One region of the Halomonas sp. A020 genome, then DNA from elsewhere that is predicted to be linked to it. Evidence: predicted binding sites of a transcription regulator. Region 1 holds the regulator's gene; each other region holds the start of a gene.
What was found. The regulator sigma-54, encoded in region 1, starts transcription at its own class of promoters, with help from an activator protein. The targets are predictions, from matches to a motif close to TGGCACNNNNNTTGCTNT.
Positions count from the first base shown of each region.

Region 2: FRH_RS18365 (sugar phosphorylase) is a predicted target of sigma-54. The motif match lies at 4,627-4,644, and genes of this name have one in related genera.
Region 3: FRH_RS10240 (NarK family nitrate/nitrite MFS transporter) is a predicted target of sigma-54. The motif match lies at 5,598-5,615, and genes of this name have one in related genera.

Region 1 is NZ_AP022850.1:3,627,768-3,637,942, forward strand. Features, by position in the region: gene FRH_RS17095 (ABC transporter substrate-binding protein) at 1-95, opposite strand, end outside; gene mlaD (outer membrane lipid asymmetry maintenance protein MlaD) at 139-606, opposite strand; gene mlaE (lipid asymmetry maintenance ABC transporter permease subunit MlaE) at 622-1,422, opposite strand; gene FRH_RS17110 (ATP-binding cassette domain-containing protein) at 1,423-2,244, opposite strand; gene FRH_RS17115 (KpsF/GutQ family sugar-phosphate isomerase) at 2,515-3,501, shown strand; gene FRH_RS17120 (HAD hydrolase family protein) at 3,544-4,086, shown strand; gene lptC (LPS export ABC transporter periplasmic protein LptC) at 4,086-4,658, shown strand; gene lptA (lipopolysaccharide transport periplasmic protein LptA) at 4,667-5,161, shown strand; gene lptB (LPS export ABC transporter ATP-binding protein) at 5,175-5,933, shown strand; gene FRH_RS17140 (RNA polymerase factor sigma-54) at 6,039-7,454, shown strand; gene raiA (ribosome-associated translation inhibitor RaiA) at 7,552-7,860, shown strand; gene ptsN (PTS IIA-like nitrogen regulatory protein PtsN) at 7,865-8,332, shown strand; gene rapZ (RNase adapter RapZ) at 8,391-9,308, shown strand; gene FRH_RS17160 (HPr family phosphocarrier protein) at 9,347-9,616, shown strand; gene pmbA (metalloprotease PmbA) at 9,635-10,175, opposite strand, start outside.
Region 2 is NZ_AP022850.1:3,900,657-3,910,831, reverse strand. Features, by position in the region: gene FRH_RS18385 (MBL fold metallo-hydrolase) at 89-955, shown strand; gene FRH_RS18380 (YeeE/YedE family protein) at 987-1,460, shown strand; gene FRH_RS18375 (DUF6691 family protein) at 1,457-1,879, shown strand; gene dsbG (thiol:disulfide interchange protein DsbG) at 1,915-2,697, opposite strand; gene FRH_RS18365 (sugar phosphorylase) at 2,833-4,593, opposite strand; gene nrdR (transcriptional regulator NrdR) at 4,850-5,347, shown strand; gene ribD (bifunctional diaminohydroxyphosphoribosylaminopyrimidine deaminase/5-amino-6-(5-phosphoribosylamino)uracil reductase RibD) at 5,347-6,495, shown strand; gene ribBA (bifunctional 3,4-dihydroxy-2-butanone-4-phosphate synthase/GTP cyclohydrolase II) at 6,568-7,734, shown strand; gene ribE (6,7-dimethyl-8-ribityllumazine synthase) at 7,739-8,227, shown strand; gene nusB (transcription antitermination factor NusB) at 8,224-8,727, shown strand; gene thiL (thiamine-phosphate kinase) at 8,763-9,740, shown strand; gene FRH_RS18330 (phosphatidylglycerophosphatase A) at 9,737-10,175, shown strand, end outside.
Region 3 is NZ_AP022850.1:2,208,583-2,218,757, reverse strand. Features, by position in the region: gene FRH_RS10265 (peptidoglycan DD-metalloendopeptidase family protein) at 1-456, shown strand, start outside; gene FRH_RS10260 (L,D-transpeptidase family protein) at 545-2,176, opposite strand; gene FRH_RS10255 (murein L,D-transpeptidase catalytic domain family protein) at 2,347-3,075, shown strand; gene FRH_RS10250 (CZB domain-containing protein) at 3,230-4,327, shown strand; gene FRH_RS10245 (patatin-like phospholipase family protein) at 4,412-5,431, shown strand; gene FRH_RS10240 (NarK family nitrate/nitrite MFS transporter) at 5,768-7,120, shown strand; gene FRH_RS10235 (nitrate regulatory protein) at 7,199-8,464, shown strand; gene FRH_RS10230 (SDR family oxidoreductase) at 8,541-9,227, shown strand; gene FRH_RS10225 (LLM class flavin-dependent oxidoreductase) at 9,338-10,175, shown strand, end outside.

The DNA.
Region 1 (10,175 bases):
TGCGTTTGCGCTTGCGCCATTAGCGGCGCCAGCATCAGCACAGCAGCCAACGCGAAGCGCTGAATAAAAGCAGAATAAAGGTTGAACATCTTCATGACCTCTTGCAGGAAAAAACCGATGGCAATGAGTGACTGACCATCATCCGTTGCTGACCATATTGGATACGAATTGCTGAATAAGTTCTTCCAACACTAGAGCGGACTGTGTGTCGCGAATCACGTCGCCCTCTTCCAACACCTCTGGCGCTCCGCCAACACTCAACCCAATGTACTGTTCACCCAGTAAGCCGGCCGTCAAGATGGCAGCCGTGGTGTCTTGAGACAGCTGCCCTTCGAGCGCACTATCCAGCGTCATCGTTACACGGGCGTCGTACCACTGAGTATCGAGTTCGATGGCCTCTACTCGGCCTACGGTCACACCCGCCATAGTGACCCGAGCACGCGGCTTCAACCCGCCGATGTTGGCAAAATTGGCCTCCAGGCGGAACGTATCGGAGGGGGCCGACAGCGTTAAGCCGCTGACCCGCAAGCCGAGAAATACCAGCCCGACGATGCCAGCCAACATAAATAGGCCAACACCGAACTCCATGGTTTTGCTGCGTTTCATGACATTACTCCACCCTTAAAGACCGCCGAACATCACGGCAGTTAAAACGAAATCCAATCCAAGCACGGCCAGCGAGGAATATACCACCGTGCGGGTGGTGGCTCGGGAGATCCCTTCGGAAGTCGGCACGAGGTCATAGCCTTGAAACACGGCGATCCAGGTTACGACGAGGGCAAAGACCACGCTTTTGATCATACCGTTACCAACATCGTCGAGAAACGACACGCTGGCCTGCATGTTGCTCCAGTACGAGCCCTCGAACACGCCCAGCCACTCGACACCGACCAAGTAGCCGCCCCAAATGCCCACGACACTGAAGCCCACGGTCAATATCGGTAACGCCACGAAACCCGCCCACAGCCTAGGCGCCACCACACGCCGCAGCGGGTCGACGCCAATCATCTCCATACTAGTGAGCTGCTCGGTGGCTTTCATCAGACCGATTTCGGCGGTCAAAGCAGACCCGGCTCGCCCCGCAAACAGCAGCGCAGCCACCACAGGGGCAAGCTCACGCAGCAGTGAGAGCGCCACCATTTGGCCCAGCGCCTGTTCGGCACCAAAATCCACCAAAATGGTGTATCCCTGTAGCGCCAGCACCATGCCAATGAACAGCCCCGACACGAGGACGATGGCCAGCGACAGCACTCCGACGAAGTGCATTTGGCGCATCCAAAGCGACCACCCTTCCCGTGACGGCACGCCTATCGCCGACTGCGCTAGAAACACCGTCGCGCGCCCCAGCGCCTCGACGACATCGCTGCTTTTTCGCCCCAGACGGGCCACGCGCGACGCATATTGTGTCAATTTGCCCTGCATCTACCCTGCCTTTGTGACTGAATCGTGACCGAAGATATCCCGGTGAAGTGGGTCTGCGGGATAGTGAAACGGCACGGGACCGTCTGGCTTGCCGTGCATGAATTGGTTGACGCGAGGATCCTGGTTCGTTTCCAGCGTGCTGGGGGTCCCGTGAGCAACGACTTGACCATCGGCGATCAAGTAGAGGTAATCCGCGATGCTCAGCGTTTCTTTGATGTCATGCGACACTACCACCGAGGTGAGTGACAGCGCCTGATTGAGCCGTTTGATCAGTTGCACCAGCACGCCCATGGAAATAGGATCCTGGCCGACGAATGGCTCGTCGTAGAGTATTAGCTCAGGGTCGAGTGCCACGGCACGCGCCAACGCCACCCGACGCGCCATCCCTCCGGACAGCTCGGCGGGCGTTAGGTGCTTCGCGCCGCGCAGCCCTACCGCCTGAAGCTTCAATAGCACCAGATCGCGAATCATCGCGTCCGGCAGGTCCGTATGAACGCGCAGCGGAAACGCAACGTTTTCAAAAACGTCCAAATCCGAAAACAGGGCACCGCTTTGAAACAGCATGCCCATGCGTTTGCGCAGCGCGAATAGCGCTTTACGTGAGAGCCGATGCACGTCCTGCCCATCGATGAGGATACGTCCACGGTCGGGTGTGAGCTGGCCACCGATGAGCTTCAACAACGTCGTCTTACCGGTACCGCTTGGCCCCATGATGGCCGTCACTTGCCCGCGAGGTATGGTCATGCTGACACCGCGAAAAATTTCGCTCTCACCACGGGAAAAGTAGATGTCTTCGACCTGTATGAAGGGTACATCCGTCATGTGATGTTTGACCTTCCTCGTTGATGCCAGAACGCGTCAGTATAAACCGACAAGCCACAGGGCAGTTTAAAAAACAGTGTTTTCGAAATAGTATCGAACATCATGATCCAACGCTACTCTCAACAGCAGCGACGCTAATAGTGAGCGCACCATCGTTCATGCAATGGAGCCCTCCATACCATCGACGACCTTGTCGTGATTTAGCTAAATAGCGCCGCAAGATGTTATTCTTACCAGCTACCCATTCACATCATGAAAACGAGACATGCCATGGGCCAGCCACTCTCTACACCCAGCCAACTGCGTGAAAGTGCGCTGCGCACGCTGCAAATCGAGCAAGCAGCCATCGGCGGCCTCCAAGCCAAGCTAGACGACCAATTCGACCATGCCTGCCAGCTCATTCTCGCCTGCCAAGGCCGCGTGGTAGTGACCGGCATGGGCAAGTCGGGTCATATTGCAGGCAAACTGGCTGCCACACTGGCAAGCACCGGCACGCCCGCCTTTTTCGTACACCCAGGTGAAGCCAGCCACGGCGATCTCGGTATGATCACCCGTACCGACGTGGTGTTGGCGCTCTCTAACTCCGGCGAAACAGCTGAAGTCACGGCGCTACTCCCTCTGCTTAAAAGGCTTGGCACCCCGCTGGTGAGCATGACTGGACGTCCAGGCTCTACCCTGGCACGCCACGCCGATGCCCATTTGGACAGCGGCGTCGAGCGCGAAGCCTGCCCGCTGGATCTTGCCCCGACAAGCTCGACCACCGCCGCGCTAGCACTGGGGGACGCCCTTGCCGTGGCCTTGCTTGAAGCACGTGGCTTTACAGCGGAAGATTTTGCGCTCTCTCATCCGGGCGGAAGCCTCGGCAAGCGGCTGCTGCTGCGAGTCCGCGATCTCATGCACGACGGCACGCGGCTGCCTCAGGTTGCATTGGGTAGCCCGCTACGCGATGCGCTTTTAGAGATCACACGCCAAGGGCTTGGGTTCACCTGCGTCATCGATAGCGAAGGCCGTTTGGCAGGTGTATATACCGACGGTGACCTGAGACGCACATTGGACCAATTTCATGACTTGCGCGATGTGCGAGTCGACGACGTCATGACGCGCCCAGGCAAACGCATCGGTCCTGACGTGCTAGCAGCCGAAGCGGTACGTATTATGGAAGATAGCCGGATAACCGCGCTGGCCGTCGTCGACGAGCAACAGCGTCCCATCGGCGCGCTACATATGCATGACTTACTGGCCAGCGGTGTGATTTAACTGCGTGATAACGCTTTTTGCCATGGATGTTAAGGAGGCTATATGGCCCTACCCGATGCACTACTCGACCGGCTCCGCCGCGTAAAACTACTTGCGCTAGACGTAGATGGCGTTTTGACGGACGGCCGACTCTACTTTCAAGCCGACGGCATCGAGATCAAAGCGTTTCACACTCAGGATGGGCATGGCTTGAAACTGCTCAAACGCGTTGGCATTCATGTGGCGCTCATCACCGGCCGCGATTCGCCGATGGTCAGCCAGCGCGCTGCGGCACTAGGTATCAGCCATGTGCATCAAGGCTGCGAAGACAAACTCACGACCCTGCGAGCCCTCTGCCAGCGGCTGGATATTACGCTCGAACAAGTCGCTTACTGCGGGGACGACCTGCCAGACTTGGCACCCATCAAGCGCGCAGGCGTTGGCATCACGGTCCCCAATGCACCCGATTATATGCATACCCACGCCGATTGGATCACCGAACGGCTGGGCGGGCACGGCGCGGTGCGTGAAATTTGCGATACGCTGCTCACCTCCCAAGGGCATTGGGATGCCGTACTCGACACCTATCTTCACAGGCACTCATGATGGGCGTAAAGCTCAGAAAACGAGTTTGGGTAACGGCACTGGTCGTCGTCCTGGGCATGCTTTTGGTTTGGCTCGACCCGCGCAGCGCCCAAGAGCGAGATATCGACGAGCAAGCGCGCGCTCAGGAGCCAGGTCATGTATTAGAGAATGCCGAAATCACCCTATTTGGGGAATCGGGGACGATTCAGCAGTCGCTGGTCACTCCCCGGCTAGTGCATACACCTCAAACGGCCATGACAGATGTCGTGTCGCCACGTGCTACGCTGTTCGATAGCGAACAGCGGGAGTGGTTGGCGACCGCGGATACCGGCACCCTGAATACCGATACTCAGGCCTTGACGCTGCGCGGGTCTGCCCGGCTGCTCGCGCCTGAAGAGGGTTGGCAGCTCGATACACAGCAACTCAACTACGATGGCGTGACCCGCCACGCCTGGAGCACTACGCCCGTGCTGTTGCAGCAGCCCCCTCAGCGTATGGAAGCTTCCCGCATGGACGTTTGGCTGGATGACAGCCAGGTCCGCCTGACCAACAACGTGCGCGGCGTGCATCCGCCGGCCACTCGTACCCCCTAGGAGTCGCGATGAATGCCTCTCTCCGCAGCACCCTCTTTGCTTTAACGCTACCGCTGGCGACGGCTGCCATGGCGCAAAGCCAAGCACCCATCGAAGTAGAAGCCGACCGCCTGGACCTCGACCAGCGCGCGGGCACCGCAGTTTACTCAGGTAACGTGGATATTCGTCAAGGCGAAATGCAATTGCGCGGCGAACGCGTCGAGATTCAGCGCAATGATGCAGGGGAACTTTCTCAAGCCATTGCCACGGGTGAGCGTGCCTACTTGCGCAATCGTCTCGACGACCAGGAGACCCCCATGGAAGGTTGGGCACGGCGCATCATCTATCATGTCGCCGAACGCCGCGTGGAGCTGATCGACCAAGCCGAACTGACCCAGCAAGGCGACCGCTTTCAAGGGGGCCGCCTGGAGTACTTCATCGACCAGGAAGTGGTGCAAGCTCGCTCCGACGTGAACGGTAGCGACAACCAGCGCATTCGCATGACCCTTCAGCCGGAACAATAGGGAGCGCCCACACGTGGCAGCATCAACGTCTGCAGATTCCGCACCTGTCAAAACGCTCTACGCCCACCACCTAGCGAAGAGCTACAAACGCCGCCGTGTCGTCAAGGACATCAACCTGGAAATCGCCCAGGGCAGTGTCGTTGGACTGTTGGGCCCCAATGGAGCCGGTAAAACCACCTCGTTTTACATGATCGTCGGACTGGTCAAATCCGATGCGGGCAATGTGGGTATCGACGATCTGGATTTGACCCACGCGCCCATGCACGAACGCGCCATGGCAGGCATTGGGTATCTTCCCCAAGAGGCCTCCATTTTTCGCAAGCTCTCGGTAGCCGATAACATCATGGCCATCCTCGAGACGCGCAAAACGCTCGATCGCAGTGCCAGAGAAGCTCGCCTGGAGTCACTGCTCGAAGATTTTCATATCACCCATATTCGTGACAACCTAGGCATGAGCCTCTCAGGAGGCGAGCGCCGTCGAGTAGAGATCGCGCGGTCGCTGGCCACCGAGCCCGCGTTCATTCTACTCGACGAACCCTTTGCAGGGGTCGACCCTATTTCGGTCGGCGAAATCAAAACCATTATCCGCGCACTCAAAAAACGCCACATCGGCGTCTTGATCACCGACCACAACGTGCGTGAAACCCTGGATATTTGCGATATCGCCTACATCGTTGGCGATGGCCACATCATCGCCAGTGGAAACGCCCAGGAGATTCTCAATAACCAAAAGGTCCGCGACGTCTATCTGGGCGCTGATTTCCGGCTCTAAACCGAGGCCTGACCAAACTTTTCTTTTAGTGGCATGCTTATTGCACTTGCACCTAGCCATAACTCGCTCTAGGGTGGAGCTTTCTGATTAACGAGTGGTTCTCAGATGGTCATGAAAGCTTCTCTCCAATTGCGTATCGGCACACAGCTGACCATGACACCCCAGCTGCAACAGGCCATTGCCCTGCTGCAGCTCTCTACGCTGGACCTCCGTCAAGAAATTCAGCAAGCACTTGACGCCAACCCTATGCTCGAGCAAGAGGACGAGTTTGGGGAACAGGCAGTCAGCGAGCCGCAAGAGGCCGAGTGGTCTGACAGCATTCCCAACGAACTCTCCGTCGACAGCGACTGGTCGGACACCTACCAAGACATGGGCAGTCTGAGCGGTGGTAGCGAAGGACCCGACTTCGAGCGCCAAGCCGCTGGCCAAAGCCTGCATGGCCATTTGCTGTGGCAACTGGCCATGACCGATGTCAGCTCACGGGAATATGCAATTGCGGAGAGCCTGATCGATGCGCTGGACGCCAATGGTTATCTTACCCAGCCGCTCAACGACATTCGTGAAGGGCTCAAAGCACAAGGTCATGACGGCTTGAGCCAACGGGAAGTGGAAAATACCCTACTGCGCTTGCAGCAGTTCGAGCCGACCGGCGTGTTCGCTCGCGACCTGCGCGAATGTCTGATGCTTCAACTTGCTGCGTTGCCGGAAGACACCCCGCTATTGATGCCAGCCAAACGGCTGGTACGACAGTTTTTGGAGGCGCTAGGCAAAGACGATATGCGCCTCCTCAAGCGCCGTTTGAGCCTGGACGATGAACAGCTGGATGACGTCATTCGATTAATTCGCAGCCTCGATCCCCGACCCGGCAGCGCCTACGGCGTGACCGACGATAGCTACATCACTCCCGATCTGGTCGTGCGCCATGACAACGAAGGCTGGCATTTAGAGCTCAACCCGGACGCTCTTCCACGGCTACGCATCCAACCCGACTACGCCAGCTTGATCAAACGCGCCGACAAGAGCCAGGACAACCAGTTCTTGAAAGAGCACCTTCAAGAAGCGCGCTGGCTGATCAAAAGCCTCTCTAGCCGCAATGACACCTTGCTGCGCGTGGGGCGTGAAATCATCGCTCGCCAAATTGGCTTTCTAGAGCACGGCGAAGAGGCCATGAAGCCACTGATCTTGGCCGACATCGCCGAAGCCGTAGAGATGCATGAGTCGACCATCTCACGCGTGACGACACAGAAGTTCATTCATACACCGCGTGGCGTGTTCGAGTTGAAATACTTTTTCTCCAGTCAAGTCAGTGGCCAAGACGGCGGCGACAGCCACTCGAGCACGGCCATTCGCGCACGTATCAAAAAGCTCATTCAAGAGGAGCCCTCAGGCAAACCGCTCTCCGATAGTCGCTTGGTGACGCTTCTCGAAGAGGGCGGAATAAGCGTGGCACGACGTACCGTCGCGAAATATCGCGAGTCGATGGGCATTCCCTCTTCGAGCGAGCGCCGCCGTTTACGCTAGTTAAACGCTTGGTCGTGACAAACTCACCGCAAGGGCTTTGCAATAGCGTAAAAAGGGTTACAATCGAAGTACAGCCCGATGGATAAGGAGCACGTCAATGCAAGTAAACATCACTGGTCATCACGTTGAACTGACTGACGCCTTGCGTGACTACGTTAACGAAAAGCTGGAACGCGTCGAACGACACTACGACAATATCACCACGGTACAAGTGACCTTATCTGTCGAAAAGGAGCGCCAGCAGGCAACGTGCACGCTACATGCCGCCGGTGCTGACCTTCATGCCGAGGCACTCGATAACGATATGTATGCTGCCATCGATGCCCTTGCGGACAAAATCGATCGTCAACTCGTCAAACACAAGGAAAAAGCACAAGCTCGCGCTCAAGGCGCAGGCGTGCGTTAACTCAATGACGTTGGAAACCATTCTCCCCCCGGAGCGCGTGCTTTATGACGTACCCGGGGGCAGCAAAAAGCGGGTGCTGGAGTTTTTCAGCACCTTCATCGCCCAAAACACGCCCAGCCTTGACAGCCAAGAAGTGTTCAGTCGTTTGATTGGGCGCGAGCGTCTTGGCAGCACGGGGATTGGCAACGGTGTTGCCATTCCCCACGCAAGAAGCCCACACTGCAGTGCCCCCATTGCTGGCTTTTTGAAACTGGCGGAACCCGTCGATTTCGATGCCATCGATGGGGACCCGGTCGATCTCGTGTTCGTTTTGCTGGTGCCTGAAGAAGCCGATGACACGCACCTTGCTTTGCTCGGACAAGTCGCGACGATCATGAACGACGCCGATACTCGCCAACAGCTGCGCAAAGCAGGCAGCCAAAAAGAACTGTTGACGCTGATAACGGCCAAGATACGCGAACAAGCTGCGTAACAGATCTACTCCTTCAATTTGTCTTTACTTCTTACGCTCAAACGCCAAGAGAGACGCTATGCAACTGGTGATCATTAGCGGCCGTTCAGGTTCCGGTAAGTCTATCGCCTTACAAGCGCTGGAAGATCTTGGCTATTACGCGATCGATAACTTGCCTGCCATGCTGTTGGGCTCGCTTATCGACGAGTTGCGCGCCCAGGGTGAGCGCACCCGGATTGCCGTCAGTATCGACGCACGCAACTTACCTACTGCGCTGGAGCGTCTGCCAGCGCTACTTGAAGAATTGCGCCACCGGGAAATTCGTTTTCAGGTGATCTACCTGACAACCGATGCGCGTATTTTGCTGGAGCGTTACTCGGCCACCCGCCGTCGTCATCCCCTCACCCGTGATAGCGACATGACGCTGGAAGAAGCGATCAACAAAGAAGAAGAGACGCTGAATGACATTCGCGACCTCGCCGATTTATTGATCGATACGTCTCGACTCTCCGTACACGATCTGCGACGCCGCATTACCGACCAAGTAGCTCATCAGCGCCAGCATCAACTGACGCTCACCTTCGAGTCCTTTGGCTACAAACGCGGCGTTCCGCTGGATGCCGACCTCGTGTTCGACGTACGCTGCTTGCCCAATCCTTATTGGGACCCTACTCTGCGCCAATATACCGGTCGCGACGCCAACATCATCGACTTCTTGAGCGGCTACCCCGTGGTAGAGGCCATGGCAAGCGATATTGAAACGTGGCTGGAGAAGTGGCTACCGGCTTATCAAAATAGCCATCGCAGCTATATGACCGTGGCCATTGGCTGCACGGGCGGCCAACACCGGTCCGTTTATATGATCGAGCAGCTTGCACAGCGGCTCGTCAAACAAACAGGGGAAGTGCAGTTGAGGCATCGCGAGCTAGGGCTGCAGTACACGCTCAGCGAAACGCCGACAACCCAACATACGGCGGCGACGCCCAGTACTCCCTGAGCCCTCCCTAAAACTCCACTCGGCAAAAAGGAACCAGAGTGCCCGAAAGAACGTTGACCCTTACCAATCAGCGCGGCCTTCACGCCCGCGCAGCCACCAAACTGGTTCAGTGTGGCCAGCAGTTCTCTGCCCAGATTCATGTGTACAAGAAGCAGCAAAAAGCGGATGCTGCCAATATCATGTCACTGCTCATGCTCGCCGCGCCCTGCGGTACCGAGCTCACCGTCATTGCAGAAGGGGAAGACGCCGAACGAGCGCTCGATGCTATCGAGGCGCTATTCGACGCTCGGTTTGAAGAAGATCAGTAATCGATGCAGCGTGAACGCTTAGCTGCCCGCCACGGTCATCGCATCCACCAGCCAGCTCCCCGTGTGAATGCTGCCCCGTGTATCCGTGTCATCCCCTACGCCACTCAGCCCGGCAAACATCTTGTTCAGGTTACTGGCGATCGTGAACTCCTCGATTGGGTACTGAACTTCACCGTTTTCAATCCAAAAGCCTGCCGCTCCCCGCGAGTAATCACCGGTCACACCGTTCACCCCCTGCCCCATGAGTTCGGTGACCCAAATACCTTGCCCCATCTGACTCAACAGCTCGGCTCGTGGCGTTAACGGAGCCAGCAGGCGTAAATTGCGCGCGCCACCTGCATTTCCAGTCGAGTGCATACCTAAACGCCGTGCGCTATAAGCAGAAAGCATGTAGCTGGCAACCTGCCCCCGATCGATGAATCGATTATTACGGGTTTGCACGCCCTCGGCATCGAACGGCGAGCTCGCCGTCGCCCCCACTTCCATGGGTCGCTCTTCCAAGCCAAACCAATCGGGAAAAAGCGGCGTTCCCAGACGGTCACACAGAAAAGAGGCTTCT
Region 2 (10,175 bases), 270 kb from region 1:
TTCTTTAATGGTATAAATATATAACTTTATTTGCGCTACACTCAGGGCACGTACTCAACGACAGTTATCCATCAATGGGAGGCTCTCGATGCAACGCCCCATCGTGACCCACTTTTTCGACGAACCTACCAATACATTCAGCTATGTGGTGCAAGATCCCGACAGTGCTGCGTGCGCCATCATCGACTCCGTACTGGACTTCGATTACGCCGCTGGCCGCACCGACGTTCGCTCGGCGGAGCAGATCATCGCCTTTGTGCGCCGCCAGGGGTTGACGGTGGAATGGATCTTAGAAACGCACGTACACGCCGATCATCTGTCGGCGGCCCCCTATCTACACTTGGCGCTAGGCGGCAAGACCGGTATTGGTGCCCATATCGTCGATGTGCAGGAAATATTCGGTAAAGCCTTCAATGCAGGCTCGGAGTTTGCCCGAGACGGCAGCCAGTTCGATGCGCTCTTCAAAGAGGGCGATGTCTTCGCCATTGGTGGGCTCGAAGGGCGGGTGCTGCACACGCCGGGCCACACGCCCGCCTGTCTGACCTACGTGATAGGCGACGCCGCGTTTGTGGGGGATACCTTGTTCATGCCGGACTACGGTACCGCGCGCTGCGATTTCCCCGGCGGCGACGCACGCACGCTCTATCAATCCATTCAGAAAGTGCTGGCGCTACCCGAAAAAACGCGGCTGTTTTTATGCCACGACTATCAAGCACCTGGACGTGAGCACTATCAACATGAGACGAGCGTGGCCGAGCAGCGCCGAGCGAACGTCCATGTGCATGACGGCATTAGCGAAGAGGAGTTCGTCAAGATGCGTACCGAGAGGGATGCCACGTTAGGTATGCCGCGCCTGATCATTCCTTCGGTGCAGATCAATATGCGGGCGGGGGAAATGCCCCCAGCAGAAGATGACGGGCAAGTGTATTTAAAAGTGCCGATCAACCGGTTTTGATGTTGGAAAGTAGAAGGCGAGATCATCAGTCATGAATGAAACAGCCAATGGGTTGGCAAGTTTGCAAGGGTTGATGGGAGGCGTGTTGATAGGCCTCTCAGCGGTATGGCTAATGGGGGCGCTGGGCCGTATTGCCGGTATTAGCGGCATCATTGGAGGGCTGGTGACCCAGCGCCCGAGAGGAGACAGCGCGTGGCGCATGGCGTTCTTGGCTGGGTTAGTCAGCGGCCCGTTGCTGGTGATGGCGGCCGGGGGCGGGCTGGGTAACGTGGCAGGCGTGCCCGGTGCGGTGATCGGTGAACCCGCAGGCGGCGTGCCGCTCATGCTGTTGGCAGGCCTGCTGGTAGGGGTAGGCACGGGACTTGGCAGTGGCTGTACCAGCGGTCACGGCGTATGTGGCTTGGCGCGTTTGGCACCTCGGTCGATGGCGGCCACCGTCACCTTCCTGGTCGCGGCCATCGCGACGGTCTATGTGGTTCGCCATGTCATGGGAGGTGGAGCATGAGGGTTCCAGCGGTAAAAACAGCGGCGGGATATCTCGCTGGCCTGCTGTTCGGTGTCGGACTCGCGATCTCCGGGATGACCGACCCCGCGCGCGTGCTCGGCTTTTTGGATGTGGCTGGTGCCTGGGATCCGACGTTGATGTTCGTACTGGGTGGCGCCGTTGGCACCACGTTCGTGGGCTATCGCGTGGTCTTCGCTCGCGGCACGCCGCTGTTTGGCACCCACTTCCAACTGCCGAGCAAGCAAGAGCTGGACGCCAAACTGTTAGGCGGCGCGGCGCTGTTTGGCGTGGGCTGGGGGCTATCGGGTTACTGCCCTGGTCCTGCGATCGCCTCCATCGGCGGAGCAACGTTGCCGCTGCTCGCGCTGTTGGCGGCCATGGTGTTGGGCTGGTTCATTGCTCAGCGGCTGTCCCACTAGCCAAATGGGCAGCAATACCAGCCGCATCGACGCTCTCATGGCGCTTCGCTACCCATCATCTCGATGAAGCGCTCGTCGCTGGGTAGGCCTTGAATACGGTCTATGCGGACCGTGCCGCTGTCGGTTTCGCGTTGGAACGCACTGGTGGGAGTGGCGTAGAGGCCGAGCTGTTCGAAGAGTTGATTGTTGTCGTAGACTTGCTCTTCGATGTCTCGTGGCTGTGCGCTGGGAGAGAGTTCATCGCCCTCACTATGGCGATGTAGCGCGGCGGATGGGGCCTCGGCGCCCAGTATCGTGGCGGCGAGTGCCGGGCTATTGGGGGCTAGAATACCCACCATGATATGGCGCAGCTGCACTTCGCCAGCCTCTACCCAAGGGCGGGTTTGCTGCCACAGCTGACGGCAGTAGGGGCAGTTGGCGTCAGTGAACGTGTAGATGACGCGTGGCGCATCCGGGTTGCCATCCTGGATCCAGTGGCTCTCTTCGAGCAGCGCCCACGTGTCGGCTTCCAGCGGCGCTCGTACGTGCTCATCGAGCTGGGCCTCAGTCAGGTCGGTGCCTTCACCGTCGACCAGCGTGCCAATGATCGCATGCTCTCCATCGGGGGTGAGATAAATCGCCATGTCCTGCCCTTGCACGCTGGCCCCAAAGCCGCGCATTCCGCCCGGTGCATCGAACTGACCATGAATCGTCAAACCCTGGTTGGCGAGCGCCTGAATGGGCGCGGGCAGCTCGTCAGCGAAGCTGACAAAGGCAGTGCTAGCTGTCGCGGCCAGCAGGCTGACACGACCGAGACTTTTTAATGAAACCCATGACATCGCATAATCCTTTCAGTAAAACGGCGTGGGGCACTCGCGCCTCCTTGCCTCGTGACATGATCGTCACACAGTATCGCAGCGGATGATTATGTAAGAGTGACGATCATGGATGCCTGAGTCGTTATGTCGCAAGCGTCAAGCGTCAGCCACCAGCCAGCACACGGCATAGGGTGGCAGCGTCGCGTCATGGTGAGTACTCGCGCTGCCGATCGGCTGCCAGTCATGCTGAGTAAGCGTTTGATGGAGGGCATCCCCTGCGTGAGTGAGATCGACCTTGCCATCGGTCACGTTGTAGAGCGCGAGTAGGCGTCGACCGTCAGGCAGGGGGCCACGCTCGAGGGCGAGCAGCTCAGGGGGAGTGTCGATCACGCGCTGCGGGGCGTTGGGGTGGAAACAGGGCTCTTGACGACGCTGTGTTAGCAGCCGATGCAGGGCATGAAAAACGTCATGAGTCGGGGTGGCGGGGCTCTCTAATAACAAGGCAAGCTCATCGAGCTGCCAGCGTCGGCGGTTGATCGAGCGCAGGCGGCCGCTACGTTCCACACCTTCCACATCGTTCAGCGTGCCGGTGAGCGTGTGGATATAGAGCGCAGGGATCCCTTGCAAGCTGAGCATGATCGCTTGGCTGCAGAGAAAGCGTGCAATTTGCCACGGGTCCGGGCCACGGCGAGTGCCGCGCATCGCCTCGAACCATGTGATATTGATCTCGTAGGGCGTGTCGCTGCCGTCAGGATTGCTGCGCATACTGACAAACCCACCAAAGCGATGCATCAATTCCAGCAGCGCGTCACGCTCGTGGTCGGGTAGCAGGCCTTCAAGAGGCCGTACACCTATACCGTCGTGGCTGGCGGTAAAGTTCAAGTAGGTACACTGCGGCGGCAGTACCGGGAGGCTGTTCAACCACGTTTGTAGCGTCGTCGCTTCCCCGCGGGTCAGGGTATGCAGTAAAAGCGGGGGCAGGGCGAACTGATACACCATGTGGGCTTCGTCGGGAGTGCCCTGCGTCAACCGCTCCAAGCCAAAGTAGCTGATGTTTTCGGCGTGTGGCACGTTGGTTTCGGTAATCAACAGCGTGCCGGGCGCCACCTCATCCACGATAGCGCGCAGTAAGCGCACGACGGTATGGGTCTCTGGCAGATGGATGCACGGGGTGCCGAGCCGTTTCCATAGAAAGGCCACTGCATCCAGGCGAATGATGCGCACGCCTTGCTGCAGGTAGAACAGCAAAATGCCGACGAACTCGAGCAGCACGTCCGGGTTTTCGAAGTTGAGATCGATTTGATCTTCCGAAAAGGTGGCCCATACGTGGCGGGTGCCGCGGCGCGTCGAGATCGGCACCAATAACGGGCTGCTGCGCGGGCGGGTGACCTGGGAAACGTCCGTGTCAGGATCCACCTCTATGAAATAGTCGCGCCCGGGTAGGCTGCCGGTGAGATAGTCGACGAACCAGAGCGACTCTCGGGAGACATGGTTGAGTACCAAGTCAGCCATCAAGTCGTAGTGGCTGGCTAGGGTTTGGACGTCCGACCACGCGCCCAGCTCACTATTGACCTCACGATAATGAATCACCGAAAAGCCGTCGTCGCTGCTCCAAGGGAAAAAGGGCAGCACGTGAACCCCACTGACGGTGTCTCCCAGATAACGTTGCAAAAACGTATCCAGCACGGCTAGCGGTGGCGTTCCTTCATCGACGATCGAGTCGCCGTAACAGATGACCCACTGATCCTTTTCGCTCCACATTGGTGCATCGACAGACTGACCGTTAACGGTCGGTGCAGCGTTTGCTCCCCCGCGAAAATGCGCGACGTGTTGACCTATTCGCCGCTGCACTTCCCCTGCACGCGGGCCGTATAGGTGGGTGAGGTAGTGGTGAACGGTCTTTTCGAAATCGGTCATAACGGGCGTCCTTTCAATCATCCTTCGACAAACGCTGCAGCTTGTGTGCCAAATCGTTACAATACGTCGAGATAGGGGCCGTATAACACCGCCATGCGATAGCTCGGCGGTCGGCTACCGCCGACAGCTGGCGATAAAACAGTTTACAAAATAGCGAAGGGCTCGTAGAGCACGCACCGTGACGCTGCGTCCCTTCGTTCAGGCTGACACGCTGCACGTACTGGTTTTAGTGCGTACTGATAATAGGTTGACTGCCATGCATTGCCCTTTTTGTGGTGCAAACGATACGAGAGTGACGGATTCCAGGCTGGTGGCAGAGGGTGACCAGGTGCGCCGACGCCGCCAGTGCGCCAGCTGCCATGAGCGTTTTACGACGTACGAGACCGCTGAGTTGATCATGCCGCGGGTGGTGAAGTCCGACGGTTCTCGCGAGAGTTTCGATGAAGCAAAGCTACGTGCGGGGATGCTCCGCGCACTGGAAAAACGCCCGGTCAGTGCCGAGGCGATCGAAGCCTCGGTAGAGCGCATTCGTCAAACGTTGCGCGCACGTGGTGACCGTGAGGTGAACGCCCGGGAGGTGGGCGAGGCGGTCATGAAAGCGTTACGTAGCCTCGACCAAGTGGCTTACATTCGTTTTGCCTCTGTATACCGCAAGTTTCAGGACCTGGATGAGTTTCGTGCTGAAATCGATCGGCTCTCCCAAGAGCCCTCCGATGAGCCGGCCGGGCAGGGATCACCGAACGGAGCGTCATAATGGGTGAGTTCTCCACTGCCGATCATCGCTACATGGCCCGCGCGATTCAGCTGGCCAAGCGGGGACTTTACACCACCGACCCTAACCCAAGAGTGGGGTGCGTGATCGTGCGCTTCGATAGCGATGGAGACGCTCGCATCGTGGGGGAGGGGTATCACGTGCGGGCTGGGGAACCTCATGCCGAAATCCATGCGCTTCAAGCGGCAGGCAACGCTGCACAGGGCGCGACGGCGTACGTCACGTTAGAGCCGTGTTCTCACACGGGGCGCACGGGCCCTTGTGCCGTGGCCCTGACCAAGGCGGGTGTCCGTCGCGTGGTGGTCGCGATGCAAGACCCCAACCCCCAGGTCAGCGGTGGCGGTATCGCACACTTGGCCTCCGCCGGTATCGACGTGCAGGTAGGTTTGCTGGAAGCCGACGCCCGGGCGCTCAATCCCGGCTTCATCTCGCGCATGGTGCGCCGCCGTCCCTTTGTGCGGCTGAAGATGGCCATGAGCTTGGATGGTCGGACCGCGATGGGCTCAGGTGAGTCGCAATGGATTACCGGGCCCCAGGCGCGCACGCAGGTGCAGCGCCTGCGGGCGCGGTCGAGCGCCATCCTGAGCGGCGTAGAGTCGCTCATCATGGATGACTCCCGGTTGACGCTGCGCGCCGACCAATTAGCCTTGGGCAACGCCGACGACATCACCCAGCGCCAACCCCTGCGAGTGATTCTTGATTCTCGCCTGCGTCTTCCTCTGGCGGCAGCGTGTCTGCGCGAGCCCGGGCGCACGCTGATCATCACCACTGACCAGCACAGCGAAGAGAAACGGCACCGGTTGGCGCAGGCCGGGGCCGAGATTCATGTGTTGCCTGCCGAAGGCGGGCGCATTGCACTGGCTGACATGCTGCGCTGGCTGGCAGATAATGAGCAGGTGAACGAACTCTTGGTAGAAACGGGAGCGACGCTTGCGGGCGCGCTGCTGGAAGCCGGCCTGGTCGATGAAATGCAGCTTTTCGTCGCGCCGACATTGCTGGGCGGCGAGGCAAGACCGCTGTTTTCCCTGCCGGGAATGACCCAGATGGCCGATCAAAAGCGCTTGACGATCCTCGAGTCGCGAACCGTGGGAAACGACTGGTGGATCATAGCCGCCCCGCACGCTGACTAGCGCAAGCCGTCATTGCAAGGTACCCTGACGCCCGAATTCGCATACGATGCGAGCCTAATTTTTGGAGATTCCATGGCGCACTCCTCTTCAGAGGGTTTATCCCCCATCGCTGAGCTGGTAGACGACATTCGCCAGGGCAAAATGGTGATTCTCATGGACGATGAGGATCGCGAAAACGAAGGCGATATCATCATGGCCGCCGAAATGGTGAAGCCAGAGCATATCAATTTCATGGCGCGCTATGCCTGCGGCCTGATCTGCATGCCGATGACCCGTGAGCGCTGCGAGCAGCTCAATCTGCCGCTCATGGTGCGCGATAACGGCTCCGGCTTTGGCACCAAATTCACGCTCTCGATCGAGGCGACCGAAGGGGTCACCACCGGCATTTCAGCCGCCGACCGCGCCCGTACGGTGCAAGCCGCCGTTGCGCCGAATGCCAAACCGACGGATATCGTTCAGCCAGGGCATATTTTTCCGCTGATGGCCGAACCCGGTGGCGTGCTGCGTCGCGCAGGCCATACCGAAGCCGCTTGCGATTTAGCCGCGCTGGCCGGATTAGATCCCAGCGGCGTCATTTGTGAGATCATGAACGATGACGGCAGTATGGCCCGCCGCCCTGAGTTAGAGGCCTTTGCCAAAGCACACGATATCAAGATAGGCACCATCGCCGACTTGATTCACTACCGGATCGTCAACGAACAAACGGTAGATCACGTAGAAACGACGCAAGTGACCACCGTCCATGGTGAGCTGGCGCTGCATGTGTTCCGTGATCGTATTCAGGGCGCTCACCACCTCGCGCTCGTGAACGGGCAGCCCACACCCGAGCAGGCCACTACCGTGCGCGTGCATTTGGCCGATACCCTGCGCGATGTGATGGGGCTGATGAAGGGCGATCAATGCCGTTGGGATGCTCACCGCGCCATCGAACAGATTGCCCAGGCGCCTGCCGGGGTGTTCGTACTGATCGATGACGGGCGGCCACATCAAGATTTGAAGGATCAGCTAGATATCTATCTGGATCGCGTGCGTCAGCCGCGCACCAGCGACTCTGATGGCTCTGGCAATTATTTAACGATTGGTACGGGTTCGCAAATTCTACGCCATCTCGGCGTGGGTAAAATGCGCCTACTCAGCTCGCCGTGGAAGTTCTCAGCGCTCTCTGGGTTCGACCTAGAAGTGGTCGAGCGGCTGGGGCCCAATGACACGGCCGACGAGCCAACTTTTCAGCAGGAATAAATCGATGCAATCCCTTTCGCAAATTGAAGGTACCTTCGTAGACGTCGATGGGCGCTACGTGATCGTGGTGGGTCGTTTTAATCACCACGTCGTGGATAGCTTGGTAGAAGGTGCCGTCGACAGTCTGACGCGCCACGGTGTGGACATGGAAAACATCCACATCGTTCACGTCCCCGGTGCATGGGAGCTGCCCCTAGCCGTCAAGCGCGTGCTCAACGTGATGAAGCCCGATGCGGTGATTGCGCTTGGCGCCGTCATTCGCGGCGGCACACCGCACTTCGAGTACGTGGCGGGGGGCTGCAACACGGCCATCAATCATCTTCAGTTGGAGTTCGATACGCCAGTAGCCAACGGTGTGCTGACCGTCGAGTCCATCGAGCAGGCCATCGAGCGTGCCGGCACCAAGGCGGGTAACAAAGGCACTGAGGCGGCCATGGCGGCGATGGAAATGGTCTCTCTACTGCGTGCCCTGCCGGTGGGAGATTCCCAATGAGTGAGCGTCGTGAGCGCAAGCCCTCAGCCGCACAGCAGGGGCGTCACGCCGCCAGGGAATTAGCGGTACAAGGGCTTTATCAATGGCAGATGACCGGTAAATCGATTACCAGCATCGAAGCGGAATTTCGCAGTCAGGTGGCCGACGACGATCTCGAAGATCACGAGAACTGGGTCAAGGTCATGGAAATCGCCGACAAAGCGCTGTTCCATGAGCTTTTACACAACACGGTGCGCTTCAAAACCGAGCTGGACCGCGAAATCGCCCCGTTGTTGGATCGCCGCCTGGAAGATTTGGACGCGGTAGAGCTGGCCATTCTTCGCTTGGGAGCGTACGAGCTCTCCCGGCGAATGGAAGTGCCTTACCGCGTAGTGATTAACGAAGGCGTTGAGCTGGCAAAATCATTTGGCGCCACCGACGGCCATAAATACGTGAATGGCATTCTCGATAAGCTAGCCAACCGCTTACGAAGTGCCGAAGTCAGCGCCCGCCGCTTGTAAGCGGAGGGGGCTGATCAAGCGTTTAAGGGGCCTTTGTGCTTGCCGAATTCGATCTGATTCGACGTTTCTTTATGTCGCCGCAGGAGGCGCAAGCGACGAATGGCGTTGCCCTAGGATGCGGCGATGACGCCACCCTATTGATGCCTCAGGCCGGCCAAGAGCTGGCCGTGAGCGTTGACACGTCAGTGGTGAACGTACACTTCCCTCATGATGCGCCGGCTCAGGCAGTCGGTCACCGGGCGTTGGCGGTGGCCCTCAGCGATTTGGCGGCCATGGGAGCCGTCTCGCGCTGGTGCTTGATGGCACTGACGCTCGACCAGCGCGCCTTCGAGGATGACGCTCATGCGGAACAGTGGCTGTCCCGCTACGCGAGGGGGTTCCATGCGCTTTGCCAGCAGCATGCCACGGTGCTGGCGGGCGGCGATGTCACGTCCGGTGAGTTGAGTATCGGCGTTACAGTCATGGGCGAAGTGCCTGCAGGATCAGCAATGACCCGGTCAGGCGCCCGTCCAGGCGATGTCGTGGCGGTAACCGGGGCGCTAGGCGGCGGCGCGGGCGGGCTAGCGCTGTGGCAACGCGGTGAGCGAGACCTCGCACATCCGTTGCTCCAGCGCTACCTCATGCCACAGCCAAGGCTCGACGCCGGCATCGCTCTGCGCGGAGTGGCGACGGCGGCGATGGACATCTCCGACGGCTTGTTGGCGGATTTGACCCACCTGCGAGAGGCGTCTCACGTGGGGGTCGACCTGGCCCCCGAGTCGCTACCGCTGGCCGAGGGACTGGTCGAGTGCCTCGGCCACGAGCAAGCCCTGACGGCAGCGCTCTCCGGAGGAGACGATTACGAACTCTTGGTCACGCTACCGCCCGATCAAGTCACTAAGGCGGTTGCTAAACTGGCCGAGAGCGGCCTGTCGCTGAGGGTGATTGGTCGCTGCACGGAGACGTTGGGCGTGACGGGCGTGCCTGACGGCGGAGCGACGGGCTGGCAGCACTTCCGAGGGGGTGCATCATGAACCGTGCACCAGCGAGCGTTTGGCGACGCCCCACTCACTTTTTTGCCTTCGGTTTGGGCAGCGGGACAGTGCCTTGGGCACCGGGCACGTTTGGCACGTTGGCGGCCATTCCCTTCTACTGGATGATGGCCGACCTTTCCCTCGGTTGGTACTTGGGGATCGTGCTGGCCGCATTTATCGTTGGGGTTTGGCTATGTGACAAAACCTCCCACGACCTGGGTGTGCACGATCATTCGGGGATCGTCTGGGATGAGTTCGTTGGCTATTGGATTACCATGGCCGCCGTGCCATTCTCCTGGGAAGCGGCGCTGTGGGGGTTCGTGGTGTTCCGCATTTTCGATGTCTTTAAACCGTGGCCCATTCGCTGGGCTGACCGCCGAGTGGCCGGTGGGTTTGGCATCATGATCGACGATGTCATGGCAGGGATTTACGCCT
Region 3 (10,175 bases), 1.4 Mb from region 1:
GTGAGCCCGCACAACGGCACCGACTTTGCGATGCCCATTGGTACCCCCATTACCGCGCCTGCGAATGGTCGTGTCGAGCGTGTCGGCAACCACCACGCTGCCGGTCGTTACATTGTCGTGCGCCATGACAACGGCTACCGCACCCGCTATTTGCACTTGTCGCAACCATTGGTCAGCCAGGGCGAGCGCGTCACGATGGGCGAGCGTATTGCGTTGTCCGGTAATACCGGCCGCAGCACAGGCCCCCACCTGCATTATGAAGTCATCGTCAATAACACGCCGGTGAACGCGATGACGGTCGAACTGCCCGAGAACACTAGCCTAAGCGGCGATACGCTTATCGCGTTCCAACGCCAAGCCGAGCCAATGTTGGCCGCGCTGGAGAGTGGCGAAACCGGCACCATCAGCGTGGCTAACTATGAGCGCAATAACGACAGCGACGAAAGCCTCCAATAAGCACTCTCCACGGCGATACAAAAGAGCCGCTCCACACGACGTGGGGCGGCTTTTTTGACACTACCAGTCCTGATGAATGACGAGCGACTTACACTGCCTCGAGCGCTGCGAGCAGCGCCGCATCGCGGTGATAGATATCCTCTCTGAACACTACGTCTCCTTGCCCGTTGGGCCAAGCAGTCAGGTAGTGCAGCGCTACCGGAATACGGTTAGGCAAGTTCACGTTTTGATCGCTGCGGCCATTCGCGATCAGCGTATCGAGCTGATAACGGCTGCCGCTGTCTTGCAGTAGGAGCTGGGCAAATTCCGTTACCCCCTCAACCCTCACACAGCCAGAGCTCAGTGCCCTGTGCTCACGCTGAAAGAGCCCTCTTGCCGGGGTATCGTGCAAGTAAATCATGTCGTTATTGGGAAAACGCACCACGACACGTCCCAGAGGATTGCTGCTCCCTGCCACTTGGCGAAGCATCACGCCTCCCGGACGCTGCCAATCGATCGTGCTCGCATCCAGCGTTTCTCCGGATAGGCTCACTACCTGAATGTTCTGCCGCGCCAGATACTGCTCGTCCTGGCGGATCCGTGGTAGCACATCTTCCCGCATGATGGTCGGGGGGATCGTCCAGCTTGGGTTGACGGTCAAGTGGCTGATCGAGGAGTGGATGATCGGCGTTTCACGACTGGGCGAGCCCACCACCACTCGGGTATCCCAATGCTGGCCATTGGGGCGCGTATAATGCAAGCGATAGCCTGCAATATCGACCCACACGTTGGGCGTGCGCTCCAGCGAAGGGCGAATCCAGCGGGCTCGCTCCAGGTTGATGCGCAGTTGGTTCACTCGTGCGGAGACGGGCATGTTCAGTGCCAGCCGTGTGCGCTCTCCCACTACGCCATCTTCTTGCAACTGGTGGCGTCGCTGAAAACGCATGACCGCTTGCGCTAACTCTCGGTCGAAGCTGCGAGGGTCAGCTCCTGACGCCTGCACGTCGACCATGGGGTAAGCGCTACTATCTGCTGCCAGCAGGTGGGGCTCGCCCCATAGCGTCAAGCGCTGGCGAAGCGTTTGCACGTCATCGTCGATATCGCCGGGGCGCAGCGACTCATCGCGTCTTGGTAAATAGGGCACGCTCATCTGATCGGCCAGCCGACGATAGTGCACCAACGCTTCACGAAGCTGGGCATAGGCCGCCATATTCGGCCTCGCCAGTGACAGCGCTTGCTCGACCCTCCCCTCCTCGACGGCTTGCACTACACGTGGCAGCGCATAACGCCGCTCAGGTCGCTGCAGATCCCAATTCGGCTCGACGCGTTTAGGATCCACTTTACCGATCGATAGATGATCCAACGCCAAGAGCAGGGCCCGAGTGGCTCGCACGTCGAAATTGGCCTTCGCACGATCGTCCAATTGCTGGCTTTGCTGGAAGTCACTCAGCAACGACGAGGCTTGATAGTCGTCGGGCGTCAACCCGTCATCGGGCAACGTGTTCAACGCGCTGACCAGCGACTGAACGCGTTGAAGCTCTTGCCACGCCGGCTGCCCACCGCGCAGTTCATAGAACGACGCGATGGGCAGCGACCCTTCATGGTGTTGAAGATGCTGCGCGAGGGCTTGCTGCAACGCGGCGCTGGCTGGCTCATTGGCATCGGCCATTATCGGGCCGCTCAGCGCCAGACAGAGCGCCGCTCCTATCGCCCATCGTCTTAGTGGCTGGTGGTCGTTCATCGCCTCTCCTTGCGTTACTATGCTGCGTTGTAATGTGGCTTCACTCTTTTTGCTTACCGTCGTATCAGTAGTTCCCGTTCTGATACACGTTTTTTATCATAGCCGCTTACGCTGACTCTTGATGTATCGACCTCGTTACGCTTTTGACTCCTTCAGCAGGATAACGCCCCATGCTTTTTCGATCACGCATGATGAATGTACTGTTTTCTTTATCCATCGTACTGTTTTCTTATCCTCTTCAAGCCGCTGGCTTTTTCTCTCAAGTGGCCGCCGCCCCAGCTGCGGGGGTATCCCCCCTTCATCATCAGTTACTGCAGTTAGCGCCTAATGCCACGCCAACTGCCCTCAGGTTAGCGGCCCAGGCATTGAGCTGTGCCGATCCATCCGCAGAGCGGCTGGCCGTCATCGATTACTCGCTGCCATCCACAGAGCCGCGCATGTGGGTGTTCGATCTTCACCAACATCAGCTGCTGTTCGAGGAATTAGTGTCCCATGGACAAGGATCTGGCGATGCCGTGGCCAACGCGTTTTCCAATGTTCCCGATAGCCATCAATCCAGCATCGGTCTGTTTCGCACCATGAACAGTTACTACGGCCGCAATGGCTATTCACTACGCTTGGATGGCCTGGAGCCTGACGTCAACGATCTGGCCTTCGAGCGAGCGATCGTCATTCATGGCGCGGACTACGTAAGCCACGATTTCATCACCCAAACCGGTCGCCTAGGGCGAAGCCATGGCTGCCCGGCGGTACGTGAGGACATCACTTACCCGCTAATCGACAGTCTAAAAGAGGACCAGTACGTCTTCGCCTACTATCCGGATGAAGAGTGGTTAGCCACGTCAGCGTTTTTACGCTGTGAGTCGTCGACGCCCATGCACCTAGCCGAGATGAAATAGCGCAGGCGAGTGGTATGGCGATGCTCCTTTTTTGCGATGACAAGAGGCTGATTTTCATCAGCTAAGGCCACGCTTCACAGGCAAACATAAAAACCTTCTGCAATACTTTGTGACAAAACATCACAAATTGCGTCATCACTGAAGGTACCGGTCAATGTTTGCCTTTATGCACCCCTATCAAACGATCCGCCGCCTGGAGCAGCAAGTCGCCGAGCTACACGCTCAATTGGCCGTGGCCAAGAGCACGCGGGGCTGCCGCACGATTAGCTTAATGACGCCCCTGGAGTCGGTGAGTATGCTTCAGTCCAAAGGCGCGGATATGCTCACATCCCTAGAAGAGGGCGCCGAACGGCACGCCGAACAGCTTGCCAGTGAACGCGCCACGCTCACCGACCTGTTTACCCGGCTACATGACGCAGAAAAAGCGTCTCAACATCTTCAACAGCAGTGTCAAAGGCACCAGCAGGCCGATACGCATTACGCGGCGCCACTCGCCAGCGACACGGCCCTTCACGAGCTGCGCGGCATGAGCGTCGAACTCGCCCGTATGGCTGGTCATACCCGAGCCTTGGCGATGAGCACGGCACTCGAAGCGGTTCACGTTCAGGAAGCGCCCAGCGGCCTCACCGCCGTGGTGAGCGACATCCAGCACCTGGCCGAGCGCACCCAGCAGTTGGCGCACCAGTTGGATCAATGGGTCGAGCAAACGGCTACCATGCTGAAGGAGGATGCTCGGGTCCTTGGCCATCAACGCGAAAGCGCAAACGCTTTGGCGCGCGCCGCGCAAGACGCCGAACAAGTGATCGAACAGCTCACCGACCAAGCACGCCATATGTACAAGGTGATCCACCACAGCACTACGACGGCCTGTCTACACGCGGCCAAAGTGGAACATGCCGTGTGGAAAAGTCGTCTTTACCAGCAACTATTATCAGCTTCCCAAGAAGTTCCTCTTACGGATCAGCACCACTGCGCGCTGGGTCGCTGGTACTTGGCAGGTGACAGTCGCCGCTATCAGCAAAGCGATGCTTACCGTGCACTGGCCGTGGCTCACCGCCGTTTCCATGAGAGCGGTCTAGAGGCCTTGCGCTATTCCCGACAGGGGGGCCTGACCGGCGAGCTGGCCTCGCTGGCGCTCATGGAAGAGGCCAGCGTGACGCTGGCCCAGCAGCTCGACCGGTTGATGGAGCATGCGGTGTACGACCAGCCGCTGCCCCAGACCCGTTCATCACCGTTGGCCGACGCTCCCTAGTCTGCGGGGTAGTTCCCCATTCTTCCGTCCGGCGACTTTTATGCCATGCTAAAGGCACTTCCATCAAAGACGGAAAGGATGACGATGGCACCGGTAAAAAAGCTCGACCTCGCGCTACAGGGCGGAGGTGCTCATGGCGCGTATACCTGGGGGGTGATCGACCGCCTTCTGGAAGATGATCGCATCGAGATCGAGGGCATCAGCGGCACCAGCGCAGGCGCCATGAACGGCGTGGTGATGGCTGATGCTTTGACTCGAGGCGGAAAGCGAGCGGCGCGTCAGGCACTGCGGGAGTTTTGGCAGGCCGTTAGCCGCGCAGGCATGGCCAGCCCCATTCGCCGCTCCCCTATGGATATTCTGACCGGCAACTGGAGCCTCGACCACTCGCCGGGCTATATCGCCATGGACTTGATGACGCGCCTGGTATCACCTTACCAACTCAACCCACTCAATTTGAATCCGCTACGGGATATCGTGGCGGCTCATATCGACTTCGAACGCGTACGCCAGTGCGACCAGCTCAAGCTTTTCGTCGCGGCTACCAATGTACGCACGGGCAAGCAGCGCGTCTTTCGCCGCGAAGAGATGAGTGTCGACGCCGTCATGGCCTCCGCTTGCCTGCCGTTCATGTTTCAAGCGGTGGAGATCGATGGCGAAGCGTATTGGGACGGAGGCTACATGGGCAATCCGGCGCTGTTCCCTCTCATGGAGGAGTGCAGCGCGCGGGACATCCTGCTGGTGCAAATCAATCCGATTCGTCGCGAAGAGCTTCCCACCTCCGCCTCGGCGATCATGAACCGCCTCAACGAGATCACCTTCAACGCTGCGCTGATCAAAGAGGTACGCATGATCGCACTACTCAAGCACGCTCTCGAAGAGCAAGGTATCGAGAACTGCTATCAGCAGGCCCTCTTTCACCGCATTAGCGGCGACCAAGCCCTGGATAACCTATCGGTTTCCAGTAAGCTCAACTCCGAATGGCCCTTCCTTTGTCACCTATTCGAGCAAGGCCGAGAGGCGGCCGAGCATTGGCTCGCCACGCATTTCGATGCCCTTGGCAGGGTGTCCACACTCGATATCGATGCGGTCTACCTACACGAATAAGCGCGCTCACGCCCAGCCACTGCCCCAACTTAGCGCACGCTGCCCAAGCAGAGTGCGCTAAACGAGCGTTAAGTGCTCTACTCTCCCCCGTCTTTGCCACTTGCCAAGCAGTCTCCTATCTAAGCAAAATCTTTAACCAACTGTTTTCACTGATTTAAAAGAGTGATGGCGGAGTATTTGCTTATTTTTTCTACATGGTGATAGGCGTGGACCAGGCCCAACAGGGTACGAGTGCGTCGGACCTGACCTTCAACGATGAAGGCATGTTCCCGTAACCACGTAACGCCTGCGCGTTGCGTCTCGACAAACTCGTTCGTACGCTGTGAGGTCACTCCCATGGAGATCCGCAACAAAGCCAACCGTATCCGGTTGCTCAATTTCTCGACGCCGCAAATGCGGGCCTTTCACCTCTCCTGGTTTGCATTCCATATCTGCTTTTTTGGCTGGTTCGGTATCGCACCACTCATGGCCGTGGTGCGCGAGGATCTCGCGCTAACGCAAACCCAAATCGGCAATACCATCATCGCCTCGGTGGCGATCACCGTGATCGTTCGGCTGCTGATCGGTGTACTCTGCGACCGTATCGGCCCACGCAAAACCTATACGGGCCTGTTGATGCTGGGCTCCATTCCCGTAATGGGAATTGGCCTTGCCGACAGTTTCGAGACCTTCTTACTGGCACGCTTGGCGATTGGCGCCATCGGCGCATCGTTCGTCATTACCCAATACCACACCACCTTGATGTTTGCGCCCAACGTGGTAGGCACCGCCAATGCCACCAGCGCTGGCTGGGGCAACCTGGGCGGCGGTACCACCCAAATCGTCATGCCGCTGATTTTCGCCGGCGTTCTGATGCTCGGCGTGAACGAAGCCCTCGGCTGGCGACTCGCCATGGTGGTGCCTGGTGTGGTGCTGTTCTTTACCGGTATTGCCTACTGGCTGTTCACACAAGACGCCCCCAATGGCAACTTCAGCGAGCTGCGCGCACGCGGTGAGCTGCCACCCGCTACCGGTGAGCACGGTGCCGCCCAAAGCTTCCTGGCGGCGGCGAAGGATATCCGCGTATGGGCACTGTTCGTCGTGTATGGGCTCTGCTTTGGCGTCGAGCTAACGATCAATAACATTGCCGCCATCTACTTCTTCGACAAATTCGATCTGACCCTGGCGACCGCTGGGCTCATTGCCGGACTCTTCGGCTTGATGAACATCTTCGCTCGCACACTGGGCGGCGTATTTTCCGATCTGTTCGCCAAACATGGTGGGCTCAAAGGGCGCGTTCGCTGGCTTTTCATAGCGCTGGTGTGCGAAGGCATTGCCCTAGTGGCGTTTTCCCAAATGCACGTGCTCAGCCTAGCCATTGGCATCATGCTGGTATTTAGCCTCTTCGTGCAAATGGCCGAAGGCGCCACCTTTGGCGTCGTGCCCTTTATCAACAAAAAAGCCCTGGGGGCCGTGGCCGGTATCGTAGGGGCCGGCGGCAACGTGGGCGCGGTGTCTGCGGCGTTTCTGTTTCGTAGCGAAAGCTTGAGCTACCAGCAGGGCCTTTTCTACCTGGGCCTGACCGTGTTGGTACTAGCGTCTTGCGTACTGGTGGTGCGTTTTAGCGAGGCCACCGAAGCCGAAGAGGCCAGCGCATACCGTGATGCCGTCGGCGACGATACGGGGGCAGGTGCTCTCTCACTACGCTAATATCGGTGAATATTGCCCCTGCCAGTGTGCTGCTGCGGGGGCGTTTGACTTTTGGCGGCGAGTATCAAGGAAATCACCATGTCTTCTGCCCAACAGCTTCTCTTTACTGCCCTGCGCTGCGACATCGATAACCTTCACCATCTCGCTACGACCGTGGATATCGTGAGCGATATCAGCCAGTTCATTCATGTGCTGCAGCGCGAACGCGGCGCCTCGACGATTTACCTGGCCTCACAAGGTAAGCGTTTCAAAACCCGCCGAACGACCTACGTTCAACATAGTCAATCGGCCGAAGCCTCGATGCGCCTGCGTTTAGAAACGTTCAGCCAGGAAGCTCGACCTCAAGCCACCGCACGCTTGCTGCGCCGCATTGCCAGCGTTTGGCTAGCGCTGGATGAGCTCGATGCCCTGCGTCGAGCCATCGATACCTTTCATATTTCACCGGACGCGGCCACGCAGGCATTCAATCACCTGATTAGCGGTTTATTGGCGATCGTCTTCGAGGCCGCAGACACGGCTGTCGATCCAGACATCACCCGCGCTCTGGTAGCCACGTTCCACCTCATGCAAGGCAAGGAGCTTGCCGGACAAGAGCGTGCCTGCGGTGCCTTTGGGTTTACCCTAGGCCATTTCGATGACGCTCATCGCACGCTGCTCAACGAACTCGTCGAGTCCCAGCAACGCTGCTTCGATACGTTTGCCGAATTCGCCACCCCAGAAGCACTGAGCGCTTGGGAACAGTCGCTTTCGCCCCGAACGCTGGCCGGTATTAGCCAGCTACGCGACATCGCCTGCCAACGCTCGGAACATCGAACGGCGTCGGGCAACACCTTGGGGGAAACCTGGTATGAGCTGACGACCCTACGAATCGATACCATCAAAACGGTGGAAGACACGCTCAACACGCAGCTCATGGCCCTATGCCACCATAAAATCGCCCACGCACAAGCGGCGCTGGATCACGCCTCGGCCACACCCGACAGACCACTTCCAGCCCCCTGCGAACAGTTGCTGGCGCTTAGCCCCTCTCAACCGCTGGGCGATTTGACCGCCACTGCTCTCCATTCGCCGCTGAGTCGTTCGCTGCTGGAATTGACGCATGCGCAGTCGAGTCGTCTGCAAGGACTCAGCGACGAACTGGAAAACACGCGCAAAGCGCTGCGGGAGCGGAAGCTGATCGAACGAGCCAAAGGCCTCATCATGGCCCATCAGTCGATGAGCGAGGAGGAGGCGTACCGTTTTCTGCGCAAAACGTCGATGGATCAAAGCAGAAGCATGGCCGATATGGCACGCTCGATCCTAGATCTCTCTGCCATGCTGCAACGACAGCAAGATACACCCTAGCGAGGGCGCTCGTTTGCAACCGCACTCGGTTTTGGCCATGCTGAAGGTTCATGTATGACAGCAAGGAGAGCCAACGATGCAAGACCGCGTACTGTTAATTACCGGCGCTTCCAGCGGCATTGGCGCGGCCACCGCCCGGGCAGCGGCCCGAGAAGGGTATCAACTGGTGCTGGCCGCGCGTTCTGCCGATAAGTTGACCTCCCTTGCCCAAGAGCTCGGCCCAGAGAACGTGCTCACATGCGACGTCGATGTCACCGACTTACACCAGCAGCAAGCCATGGTGGAGCACGCCATCGAAACGTTCGGCCGTATCGACGCGGTATTCGCCAATGCAGGCCGCGGGGGCTCGCCCGGCGGTTTTAGCAGCGCCGACCATAACGCTTGGCGGGAGATGATTTTGACCAACATTTACGGCGTTGGCCTAACCTTGCAAGCCTGCCTGCCGGAGCTGAAACGCCGTCAAGGACACGTGCTGTTGACCGGTTCGGCCGCGGGACGCACGACCATCCCCGGTTCTATGTACAGCGCCACCAAATGGGCGGTCACGGGCATTGGTTACAACCTGCGCGAAGAGTTGCGCGGCTCCGGCATGCGGGTCACATTGATCGAACCCGGTATGGTCGACACACCGTTTTTCGACGAGCCGCCCGAGTATGCGCTGCAAGACCGCGATATTGCCAATGCGGTGATCTACGCGCTCGCTCAGCCGCCACACGTCGATGTCAATGAAATCTTGGTACGCCCGACGCCCCCCAAAGAGTGACCCCAACGCCACGGCGGTTGTAATTGCACTTGGCCGCCCACATAAACGCTGCATTATGAAGCGTGCTAACAAAAATAGCCCGCTGACCATGCACGTTTATTAGGTGATTTATGAGCCAACTTGCGAGCACCGCCCTCTCCGTTCTGGATCTTGCGCCCATTCGTCAAGGCGGAAGCGCAGGCGAAACGTTCCGTGACAGCGTATCACTGGCCCAGCATGCAGAATCGCTGGGCTGTCGGCGCTACTGGCTAGCCGAGCACCACAACATTGCCGGTATCGCCAGCGCCGCCACCTCGGTCTTGATTGGTCACGTGGCGGGGCAAACGTCCACGATACGCGTGGGTAGCGGTGGCATCATGCTGCCCAATCATCCACCGCTGGTCATTGCTGAGCAGTTTGGCACGCTTGAGACGCTCTATCCTGGGCGCATCGACCTGGGCCTTGGCCGAGCCCCTGGGTCGGATGGGGCGACCATGCGAGCAATGCGCCGTCACGCCCATGCAGGTGTCGACGACTTTCCGGAGCGGTTAGAAGAGTTGCGCCGCTATTTAGACGACGAGGATCCCCGCCAAACCGTCAAAGCCGTGCCCGGTCAGGGCACACACGTGCCCATTTGGCTACTGGGTTCTAGCGGCTACAGTGCCCAGCTTGCGGCGAAGCTGGGCCTGCCCTTCGCATTTGCCGCCCAGTTCGCCCCGGGCTATCTGTTCGAAGCACTCCGTCTCTATCGAGACAACTTCCGCCCCTCCGCACATTTAGAGTCACCCTATGCCATGGTCGGCTTGCCGGTCATGGCGGCTGATAGCGACGAGATGGCGCACTACTTGGCCACCACCGCCCAGCAAAAATTCTTGAACCTGATCCGGGGGAAGCCGACCCAATCGCTGCCACCGGTCGATGCCTTGGATTGGTCACCCATGGAACGCGCCCAGGTGGAGCAGTTTTTGG